DNA from 2 places in the Verrucosispora sp. WMMD703 genome. Region 2 is predicted to be linked to the other one. Evidence: riboswitches for the same ligand, from Rfam matches in the RefSeq annotation. Region 2 holds a riboswitch; the other holds the start of a gene.
The links. A riboswitch is a leader RNA that binds a small molecule or an ion and turns the genes downstream of it on or off. The one in region 2 is predicted to bind S-adenosylmethionine.
Positions count from the first base shown of each region.

Region 1: it holds a riboswitch for S-adenosylmethionine, as region 2 does, so the genes downstream of both, thrC (threonine synthase) here and ACN26Z_RS17995 (ABC transporter substrate-binding protein) in region 2, are expected to answer to the same signal.

Region 1 is NZ_JBMHMM010000004.1:6,187,867-6,193,352, reverse strand. Features, by position in the region: gene ACN26Z_RS28775 (alpha/beta fold hydrolase) at 1-810, shown strand, start outside; gene ACN26Z_RS28770 (ABC transporter permease) at 810-1,709, shown strand; gene ACN26Z_RS28765 (DUF4232 domain-containing protein) at 1,751-2,488, opposite strand; gene ACN26Z_RS28760 (DoxX family protein) at 2,692-3,138, shown strand; SAM riboswitch class I at 3,257-3,392, shown strand; gene thrC (threonine synthase) at 3,402-4,688, shown strand; gene ACN26Z_RS28750 (GNAT family N-acetyltransferase) at 4,928-5,486, shown strand, end outside.
Region 2 is NZ_JBMHMM010000004.1:3,800,571-3,806,056, reverse strand. Features, by position in the region: gene ACN26Z_RS18010 (DUF559 domain-containing protein) at 1-38, shown strand, start outside; gene ACN26Z_RS18005 (amino acid ABC transporter ATP-binding protein) at 56-787, opposite strand; gene ACN26Z_RS18000 (amino acid ABC transporter permease) at 784-1,563, opposite strand; gene ACN26Z_RS17995 (ABC transporter substrate-binding protein) at 1,601-2,449, opposite strand; SAM riboswitch class IV at 2,713-2,825, opposite strand; gene ACN26Z_RS17990 (urease subunit gamma) at 3,163-3,465, shown strand; gene ACN26Z_RS17985 (urease subunit beta) at 3,462-3,785, shown strand; gene ACN26Z_RS17980 (urease subunit alpha) at 3,782-5,485, shown strand; gene ACN26Z_RS17975 (urease accessory protein UreF) at 5,485-5,486, shown strand, end outside.

The sequences.
Region 1 (5,486 bases), 2.4 Mb from region 2:
CCCAACGGCGCCGGGAAGACCACCACGCTGCGGGTGCTGATGGGGCTGACCCAGCCGACCGCGGGGGAGATCTACGTCTTCGGGCACCGTCTGGTGCCCGGCTCGCCGGTGCTGTCGCGGATCGGTGCACTGGTGGAGGGGCCGGGGTTCCTGCCGCATCTGTCCGGCCTGGAGAACCTTGAGGCGTACTGGCGGGCGACTGGCCGGCCGAAGGCCGACGCCCACTTCGAGCAGGCACTGGAGATCGCTGGGCTGGGTTCCTCGGTACACCGGCGGGTGCGTAAGTACAGCCACGGCATGCGGCAGCGCCTCGCCATCGCCCAGGCCATGCTCGGTCTGCCGGAACTGCTGGTGCTCGACGAACCGACCGACGGGCTGGACCCACCGCAGATCGCCGAGATGCGCCGGGTACTCCAGCGGTACGCGACCGACGGTCGGGCGGTGCTGGTCTCCAGCCACCTGCTCGCCGAGGTGGAGCAGACCTGTACCCACGCCGTGGTGGTGAACAAGGGCCGCATCGTCGCCTCCGGACCGGTCGAGGAGATCGTCGGTGACTCGCCCAGCGTGCTGTTCGAGGTGAGCGACCCGACCGCGGCCCGGACCGTGCTCGACGGCCTCGGCGGCGTACGGGTGCTGGACGACGCCGACGGGCAGTTGGTGGTGGACACCAACGGCACCGCCCGCAGCGAAGTGGTCGCCGAGCTGGTCCGGGCCGGCATCGCGGTGGACCGGGTGGTGCCCCGGCGCCGCCTGGAGGACGCCTTCCTCGCCCTGGTGGGCGAGAACTCTCGGGGAAGCGGGGACCGGTGATGGCGGGATCGACTGTCGAGCCGACGCGGGACACGACAAGCGTCGCCGCCTCGGGAGCGGCGGCGGGTTACCGGCCCGCCCGGACGCTGCCGTTCGGTGCCGAGTTCCGCCGGCAGGCGTCGCGTCGGCGTACCCAGTTGGCGCTCGGCTTCATGGTGCTGCTGCCGCTGATCATCCTGATCGCGTTCCAGTTCGACACCAACGACGACGACAACGGCGGGGGCGAGTTCGGCAGCCTGATCGATCTCGCCACCTCTGGTGGGTTGAACTTCACCCTCTTCACCATCTTCGTGTCCGCCTCGTTCCTGCTTGTCGTCGTGGTCGCGCTGTTCTGCGGCGACACGGTGGCGAGCGAGGCGAGTTGGGGAAGCCTGCGCTACCTGTTGGCGATTCCGGTGCCCCGCGCCCGACTGCTCACGGTGAAGCTGCTTGTCGCGCTCGCGTACTCGGCGCTGGCACTGATCCTGCTCGCCGGTACGGCACTGGCCATCGGCACCCTGCGCTACGGCTGGTCGCCGCTGCGCAGCACGGTCGCCGCGCAGTTGGAGCCGGGCGAGGGGCTGCTGCGGTTGCTCGCGGTGCTCGGGTACCTGGCGATCGTCCTGCTGGTGGTCGCGGGCCTGGCCTTCCTGCTGTCGGTGACCACCGACGCGGCGCTGGGCGCGGTGGGTGGCGCGGTGCTGCTGTGGATTCTCTCCAGCATCCTGGACCAGATCACCGCGCTCGGCGCGATCCGGTCCTTTTTGCCGACCCACTACAGCACCGCGTGGTTGGGGCTGCTCTCCACGCCCGTACAGACCGACGACATCGTGCGGGGCACGGTCTCGGCGATCTGCTACGCGACCGTGTTCTGGGGTCTGGCGTTCTGGCGTTTCACCCGCAAGGACATCACCAGCTGAGCCCGCTGTCCGCGCCCGCTCCGCCCGTGTGCTCCGTCCGGTCAGAGTAGCGGGACCGGTGTGGTGGGCGGCGGGTTGGGCACCGCCCGCGTCGGCTCCGGCGTGCTCGGCTCGCGTTTCTGCCAGGCGCTGACCCCGAGCCGGTCGGTGTTGCCCAGGTCGATGTGGCCCTCTATGACGACCCGTTGCGCGGGCCGGCCGCGCAGCGGGGCGACGTCGAGGTGCTCGGCGTTGGTCGCCACCACTGTCGGGTTGTCGACCAGGTTGCGCCAGAGCAGGGCGGTGCCGGCCGCCTCGCCGGGGGCCAGGACCAGGGGGCGGGGTGGGTCGTCGAAGCCGGACGTGATCCCCTTCGCGCCGCGGATCACCCGAACCGGGATGACGTCGCCGTCCGCGTCGCGCAGGCGCGGCTCAGGGTAGCCGTGCAGCCGGTAGGGGCGGTCGCCGCAATTGACAAGTTCCAGGCCCATCGCCCGCAGCCCCATCGCGGCGCTGACGCCGCGGTAGGTGATCCGTACACCGGAGTCGGGGCAGCCGGACGTAGGGCCGTTGCTTCCCCCGGGATCGCCGTCCCGGGAGGGCGTGCCGCCGAGCTCGGCGGCGTCGGACGGTGCGCTGCCGGGCCCACGGGAAGCCGGGGTCGGGCCGGGCGGCGCACTCGCGAGGCCGCCGGCCGGGGCGCAGCCGGCGAGCAGGCCGAGCGTTGCGGTGATCGAGACCGACACGGCGACGAGCCGACGCCCACCGGGGGCCGGGCTGCGGACCGTTGTGGGTGGCATCGGAGCATCGTCGCACCCGGCCACGGCGGCTTGTGCTCCCGCCACCCACGTAAGCAGACCATAAGGTTTCCGTGGTAGGGGTGCCCCCGAAAGTTTCGGCCGCTAGACTGAGTGTGGGAGCGTTCCCAACAAGAGAGATTGCATCGACAACTATCTATAGATTCCGCATTCTGGTACCACCACCCCACTCGTAGGAGGTACCAATGCGTACTGACCGGTTCGGCGGGCCGGCTCTGTCCCTGTTCCGCATTGTCATCGGGCTGTTATTTCTCATTCACGGCATGTCGTCCGTCTTCGGCGTCTTCGGCGGCAACCGTGGCACCGGCGAGGCGGTGCCGCTCGGCCAGTGGCCGGGCTGGTACGCCGCGATGATCCAGTTGATCTGCGGTGCCCTCGTTCTCCTCGGCCTGTTCACCCGACCCGCGGCTCTGGTGGCGTCGGGCTCCATGGCCTACGCGTACTTCGTCGTCCATCAGCCCGAGGCGCTACTGCCGCTGCGCAACAACGGCGAACTGTCCGTCCTCTTCTGCTGGGCGTTCTTCCTGGTGGCGGTGCTCGGCCCGGGCACCTGGGCGGTGGACACGCTCTGGCGACGCGGGGCCGCCACGGTCGCCCTGGCCGAGGACGAACGGCGGTCCGTGCCAGCCTGACGGCGATGCTCAGCGGCGCCGGGGGGCACGAACGGCGCCGCTGAGGTTTCGCTCACAGGCTGAGATTGACAGGCGACGGCTGCGTCCGGATTGCCTAGACTCGGCGACACAACTGCATACCTCATCCAGAGGGGCTGAGGGATACGGCCCGACGACGCCCCGGCAACCACCTCGCGCGCTCACCGTTGAGCGTCCGGCGGGGCAGGTGCCAATTCCGTCCCCGCCGCAGGGTGCGATGCGGGGAAAGATGAGAGGACTTCGACATGACGTCGACGCTCGCCCCGTCCGGCATCGACACCGCCGCCAGCCCCGCCCGTGCCCTGGTCTGCCGGGCCTGTTCGGCCCGCTACCCGCTCGCCGCCCAGCACGCCTGTTACGAGTGTTTCGGCCCGCTGGAGGTCGACTACGACCCGGCCGCACTCGCCACCGTCACCCGCGAGCAGATCGAGGCCGGCCCGCGTAACCTCTGGCGCTACGCCGCCCTGCTGCCCGCCGGCCAGGACCCGGCCGCCCGGGTCACCCTGGACCCGGGTTTCACCCCGTTGGTGGCCGCCGACCAGCTCGCCGCCGAGTTGGGCATCACCGCTCCGCTCTGGGTCAAGGACGACAGCGCCAATCCCACCCACTCCTTCAAGGACCGGGTGGTGTCGGTGGCGCTGACCGCCGCTCGCGCGCTTGGCTTCTCCCGGTTCGCCTGCGCCTCCACCGGCAACCTGGCCAACTCGGTGGCCGCGCACGCCGCCCGGGTGGGTACGCCCTCCGTGGTCTTCATCCCCAGCGACCTGGAGCAGGGCAAGGTCGTCACGACCGCCGTCTACGGCGGTGACCTGGTCGCCATCGACGGGTCGTACGACGACGTGAACCGGCTCTGCGGCGAACTGGTCGAGACCGACGAGTTCGAGGACACCGCCTTCGTCAACGTCAACGTGCGGCCGTACTACGCGGAGGGGTCCAAGACGCTCGGCTACGAGGTGGCCGAGCAACTCGGTTGGCGGATCCCCGCCCAGGTGGTCATCCCGATGGCCTCGGGTGAGCTGCTCACCAAGATTGACAAGGCGTTCAGCGAGCTGGTCGAGATCGGCCTGGTCGAGGCCCCGGCCGGTGGCTGGAAGGTCTTCGGGGCGCAGTCGGCCGGCTGCAACCCGATCGCCACCGCACTGCACGGCGGCACCGACGTCATCACCCCGGTCAAGCCGACCGGGATCGCCAAGTCGCTGAACATCGGCGACCCGGCCGCCGGGCTGTACGCCCTGGAGGCGGTGCGCCGCACCGGTGGCTGGATGGACTACGCCGACGACGACGAGATCCGATCGGCGGTACGCCTGTTGGCGCGTACCACCGGGGTCTTCGCGGAGACGGCCGGCGGGGTGACCGTGGCGGTGCTGCGCAAGCTTGTCGAGTCGGGCCGACTGGACCCGACCGCCGAGACGGTGGTGTTCAACACCGGCGAAGGGCTGAAGACCCTCGACGCGGTCGCCGGCGAGGTCGGCCCCACCCACCGGATCAAGCCTTCGTTGCGGGCCGCTCGCGACGCGGGCCTGCTGAGCTGACGACGAACGGATTAGTAAGCGGCATTTCGCAGGGAGTGAGCGAAACACGCCGCCAGGGACTTGACGACCGCAAACGGACGGCGCAAGATGCTCCGTGCGGGAGGGCGCTTCGCCGTAGACTTTCAGTCTTTACGACCCAGCGCCGGAGGCGTTGTGCGATCGTCCCTCCCGACCAACGTCCGAGCGGGCCAGCGAAAATTCGCTGGCCCGCTCGTCTGTCGCTGGCGCAGGCTGCCGGCATGACCATCACCATCACCCCGGTCTGGGCCGCCGACGAGGCGGCCGTCGAGCAGGCGTATCAGATCGGTGCCGCACAGGTGGCCGCCGACGAGCCGGACTTCCCGCCGCTCTGCCGGCGACGATTCACCGCCCTGCTCCGCCATCCGATGCCGGGCTACGAAACCAGCATGCTGCTGGCGCGGATCGACGGTGTGCCGGCCGGTTTTCTCCGACTGGACCTGCCGCAGCTGGACAACACCGAAAACGCCTCCGCTGAGCTGATCGTGCATCCGGCACGACGCCGCCGAGGCGTCGGCCGAGCGTTGGCCGAACATGGCCTCGGCCTGCTACGCGATCGCGGGCGTAAACGGGTGAGTGCGATGAGCCGGGCGGAGCTTGCCGGCGAGCCCGGCCGTCGGTCGCCGGGTAACGCGTTCGCTGCGGCCATGGGCGCGGTCGACGCCCTGACCGATGTGCGGCGACGCCTCGACACCGCCGCCCTCGATCAGGCGAAGCTGGACGCGCTGCTGGCCGACGCCCGGGATCGCTCGACCGGCTACCAGGTGCTGTGCTGGCGCG
Region 2 (5,486 bases):
GGGAGACCCTCGCGATCCTCGCCGGCCGCCGTCGCTGACCAACGACTGCCCGAGGTCACAGCACCTGGGACAGGAAGCGGCGTAGCCGGGGGTGCTGCGGCGACTCGAAGACGGACTCCGGCTCGCCGGCCTCCAGCACCACCCCGGCGTCCATGAAGGCGACCGTATCGGCGACCTGGCGGGCGAAGCCCATCTCGTGGGTCACCACCACCATCGTCATGCCCTGGGCGGACAGCTCCGCCATCAGCGCCAGCACCCCCTTGACCAGTTCCGGGTCGAGCGCGGAGGTGGCCTCGTCGAAGAGCATCACCTGGGGCTGCATGGCCAGGGCCCGTGCGATGGCGACCCGCTGCTGCTGGCCGCCGGACAGGTGAGCGGGCCGGGCGTCGGCCTTGGCGGCCAGGCCGACCCGGTCGAGTTCGGCCCGGGCCCGGGCCACCGCCTCGTCCTCGCCGAGCCGGCGGATGCGACGCAACGGCAGCGTGATGTTGCGCAGCACGCTCATGTGCGGGAAGAGGTTGAACTGCTGGAACACCATGCCGATCCGCTGCCGCAGGGCGTCCGGGTCGTCGCGCAGCACGCTGCGCCCGTCCAGCAGCACGTCGCCCCGGTCCGGTTCGAGGAGCCGGTTGACGGTACGCAGCAGGGTGGACTTGCCCGACCCGGACGGGCCGATGACGCACGCGGTGCCGCCGCGCGCCACGTCCAGGTCCACCCCGCGCAGTACCCGGTGACGCCCGAAGGCGAGGTGCACGTCGCGCAGGCTCAGGCTGACCGAGGTGTTCATCGTTGGTTGCCTCCGGCGGCGCCGGGCAGCGCCAGGTCCAGGTCGTCGGGGTCGTCGGTCGGTCCGGCCGCCGGCCGGCCGTGCCGCAGTCGCTTGTCGATCCAGTTGACGGCGTGGGTCAGCGGCACGGTCAGCGCGAGGTAGAACAGCCCAGCCAGCAGCAGCGCCGACTGGTTGCCGGTGTTGGCCGCGTAGTCCTGACCGATCCGGAACAGCTCGCGCTGACTGGCCAGCAGGCCGAGGAAGTAGACCAGGCTGGAGTCCTTGATCAGGGCGATGAGCTGGTTGACCCAGGCCGGCAGGATCCGCCGGATGCCCTGCGGGATGATCACCCTCCGCATCGCCTCGCGCCAGGAGAAGCCCAGCGCACGGGCCGCCTCCAACTGGGTGGCCTCCACCGACTGGATACCCGAGCGGAAGATCTCCCCGAGGTACGCCGACGCGATAAGCGACAGCGCCAGGATGCCCAACGGGTACGGGTTCGGCCCCCACACCTGCATGCCCAGCGGGGCCAGGCCGACCCCGATCAGCAGGATCGTCGCCGCCGCCGGCAGGCCCCGGAACACGTCGGTCCAGACCCGCGCCGGCCACTGCAGCCAGCGGGTACGCGAGATTCCCGCCACCGCCAGCAGGATGCCGAGTGCCGAGCCGAGCAGGGCGGCGGTGACCGCCAGGATCAGCGTGTTCGGCAACCCGACGGTGAGCATCTCGGGTAACGCCTCACGCATCGACTCCCAGTCGAAGAACGTCTCCCACAGGGTGTGCAACGGATCCACGGGTCAACCTCCGCCCTGCTCGCTCGTGCTCCTACCGTCAGGAAGCGGCCGGAGCCGACACCTCGCCACTGCCCGGGGTGAAGTCGACCGGGATCGGCCGGCCCGGGTAGTACTGCTCCTGAAGGCGGGTCCAGGTGCCGTCGGCGATCACCTCGTCGAGGGCCCGGTTCAGCGCCTCGCGCAGCGCGTCGTTGCCCTTGGCGAAGGCGTACGCCGTCGGTGCCGGGCTGAGTTCCTTCGCCGCCACCGTGATCTTGCCGCCGCTGTCCGCGGCGGTCTTCTCGCCGATCTCGGCGGGGGCGATCCAGGCGTCGGCGGTACCGGCCTTGAGCTGGTTGATCGCGCCGTTGTAGTCGGGCACCCGGACCGGGTCGAGGCCCTTGTTCGTGGCGTAGTCGTCCTGGACGGTGCCCTGCACGACCACCACCCGCTTGCCGGGCAGTTCGTCGAAGCTGCGCAGCGCCGATCCGGCGGGCACGTCGAGCCCGAAGTAGCCGAAGTCGTACCCGTTGCCGAAGTCCACCGTCTTCTTGCGTGCCTCGGTGATGGTGATCGAGGAGCTGCCGACGTCGAACTTGCGGTTGCCGACCTGGGCGAGCAGGGCGGAGAAGTCGGTGCCGACGAACTCCACAGTCAGGCCGAGCTTGTCGGCGGCGGCGACCAGCAGGTCGTTGTCGAAGCCGGTGAACTTGCCGTCCTTGAGGTACACGTTCGGTGGTGCGTCGGTAATGGTGCCGGCCCGCAGCACGCCCGGCTGCACCAGGTTGTACGGGTTGTCGGCCGCGTTGCCGGCGGAGTTCGAGCCGCAGGCGGTGAGGGTGGCGGCGCCGAGGATGGCGGCGACGCCGACGGCGGCGGCCCGGGTCAGGGCAGGAAGGAATCGCACAGGTGTCTCCTGGTTGAGCTGCGGCGGGCACGGACGTGCCACACCGACGGTCCGCCGCAGGGCGGACCGCTGGGATGGGGATCGATGACAGATCGGTCAGCCGACCCGTCAGGGATCAGTGACCGGGGCGCTGCGGTCAGCTACACGCGGCGCTACAGACCCGCATCATGTCGACGTGCCGACGCCGGGTCAGGCCCGGGCGGGCCACAGATCGATCGCGGTACGACATGGTTCTCCTCAAGGTCGTGATGACCTGGGAACCCAGGCCACGCTTGCACCGGTGGTTGCACCGATGCCTGGTCCTCACCCGGGGCACCCCTGCGCGGTGGAGGGTTGCCGGCCAGCGAGCCGGGGCTTGGCGCTGGCACTCATGACCTGCGGCCGAGGCTAGCAGCCGCTGACCGCCCAGCGTCCACCCGTTATGACCACCCTCACCCCGACCCCCCGTACGCCGACCTCCCACCCGGGGCGTACGCCGGTTGGGGTGTTGCCGGGGAAGCGCGTGATCCCTTACCGTCTGCTGAGCGGTGGGCGGTGCGGTCCGCATCCGAGAAGCCACCGCCGGTGATCCGTCACGTGGGCCGGGAGGGTGGAACTCCCAGGCCCGATGCGCGTGGCGGGTCGGGCCGGCGGGCGAACCCCGAACCGTGCGGCGGCGCGTCGAGGCGCCGGGCCGGCGGCGTCGGGAGCGCGGACATCCACCGGGAGCACCCGTGTATCTCACCCCTCACGAGCAGGACCGCCTGCTCGTCCACGTGGCGGCCGACGTCGCCCGACGTCGCCGCGAGCGCGGCCTGCGTCTCAACTATCCGGAAGCCGTCGCGGTGATCACCGCCTTCCTGCTCGAAGGGGCCCGCGACGGTGCGTCCGTGGTCGACCTGATGGCCGCCGGACGCACCGTGCTCAGCCGGGACGACGTGCAGGACGGCATCCCCGAGTTGCTGGGGGAGGTGCAGGTGGAGGCGACGTTCCCGGACGGCACCAAACTGGTGACTGTGCACCACCCGATCCCGTGATCCCCGGGGAGATCCTGCCGGCGGACGGGCCTGTCGAGATCAACGCCGGGCGGCCGGTGACCACGCTGCTGGTGGTCAACACCGGTGACCGGCCGGTGCAGGTCGGGTCGCACTACCACTTCGCCGAGGCCAACCCGGCGCTGGATTTCGACCGGGACGCCGCCTGGGGGCAGCGGCTCGCGGTACCGGCCGGCACCTCGGTGCGGTTCGAGCCGGGCGTGAGCCGCCGGGTGGACCTGGTGCCGCTGGGTGGCGCGCGGATCGTGCCGGGCCTGCGCGGCGAGTGCGCCGGAGCGCTGGACGAAGGACGGAAGGCGTGAGCATCGTGGAGCGGAACCGCTACGTGGCCCTCTACGGGCCGACCACCGGAGACCGGATCCGGCTGGCCGACACGAACCTGCTGATCGAGATCGAGCACGACCACTGTGCCGGCGGTGACGAGGCGGTCTTCGGCGGCGGCAAGGTGATTCGCGAGTCGATGGGTCAGTCCCGGGCCACCCGCGCCGAGGGCGCCCTGGACACCGTCATCACCGGTGCGGTCGTCCTCGACCACTGGGGGGTGGTGAAGGCCGACGTCGGGCTGCGCGACGGGCGGATCGTCGCGCTTGGCCGAGCCGGCAACCCGGACACCATGGACGGTGTCCATCCGGACCTGGTCATCGGCCCGGCCACCGAGGTGATCGCCGGCAACGGCCGGATTCTCACCGCCGGGGCGGTCGACACCCACGTGCACTTCATCTGCCCACAACTGGTCGCCGAGGCGCTCGCCAGCGGAGTCACCACCCTGGTCGGCGGCGGCACCGGCCCGGCGGAGGGCACCCGGGCCACCACCGTCACCCCGAACGCCTGGCACCTGGCCCGGATGCACGAGGCCCTCGACACGTTCCCGGTCAACGTGCTGCTGCTCGGCAAGGGCAACACCGTCTCGGAGGAGGCGCTGTGGGAGCAGTTGCGGGCCGGGGCCGGCGGGTTCAAGCTGCACGAGGACTGGGGCACCACCCCGGCGGCGATCGACGCCTGCCTGCGGGTCGCCGACGCCTCCGGCGTGCAGGTCTCCATCCACACCGACACGCTCAACGAGGCCGGATTCGTCGCCGACACCCTGCGCGCCATCGGCGGCCGGGCGATCCACTCGTACCACACCGAGGGCGCCGGCGGCGGGCACGCGCCGGACATCATCACCGTCGCCGGTGAGCCGAACGTGCTGCCGTCGTCGACCAACCCGACCCGCCCGTACACCCGCAACACCCTCGCCGAGCACCTCGACATGCTGATGGTCTGCCACCATCTCAACCCGGCCGTGCCGGAGGACCTGGCGTTCGCCGAGAGTCGGATCCGACCGTCCACGATGGCGGCCGAGGACCTGCTGCACGACCTCGGGGCGATCTCCATCATCGGCTCCGACTCGCAGGCGATGGGGCGGATCGGAGAGATCGTGCTGCGTACCTGGCAGAGCGCACACGTGATGAAGGCGCGGGTGGGCGCCCTGCCCGGCGACGGCGCCGCCGACAACCACCGGGCCCGTAGGTACGTCGCGAAGTACACCATCTGCGCGGCCATGGCCAACGGACTCGACCACGAGATCGGGTCGGTGGAGCCGGGCAAGCTCGCCGATCTGGTGCTGTGGGAGCCGGCTTTCTTCGGCGTACGACCGCACCTGGTCATCAAGGGCGGCATGATCGCGTACGCGCAGATGGGTGACGCGAACGCCTCGATCCCCACCCCGCAGCCGATGCTGCCCCGACCGATGTTCGGGGCGTACGGCGGCGCGGCTGCCGCCACCAGCCTGGCGTTCGTGGCACCCGCGGCGGTGGAGGCCGGGCTGCGGTTGGACGTGCGGCGTCGGGTGGTGCCGGTGGCCGACGTACGGTCGCGCGGCAAGACCGACCTGCCGGAGAACAACGCCCTGCCGCGCATCGAGGTCGACCCGGACACCTTCACCGCCCGGATCGACGGCGTGGTGGTGGAGCCGGATCCGGTGACCGAACTGCCCATGGCCCAGCGGTACTTCCTGTTCTGAT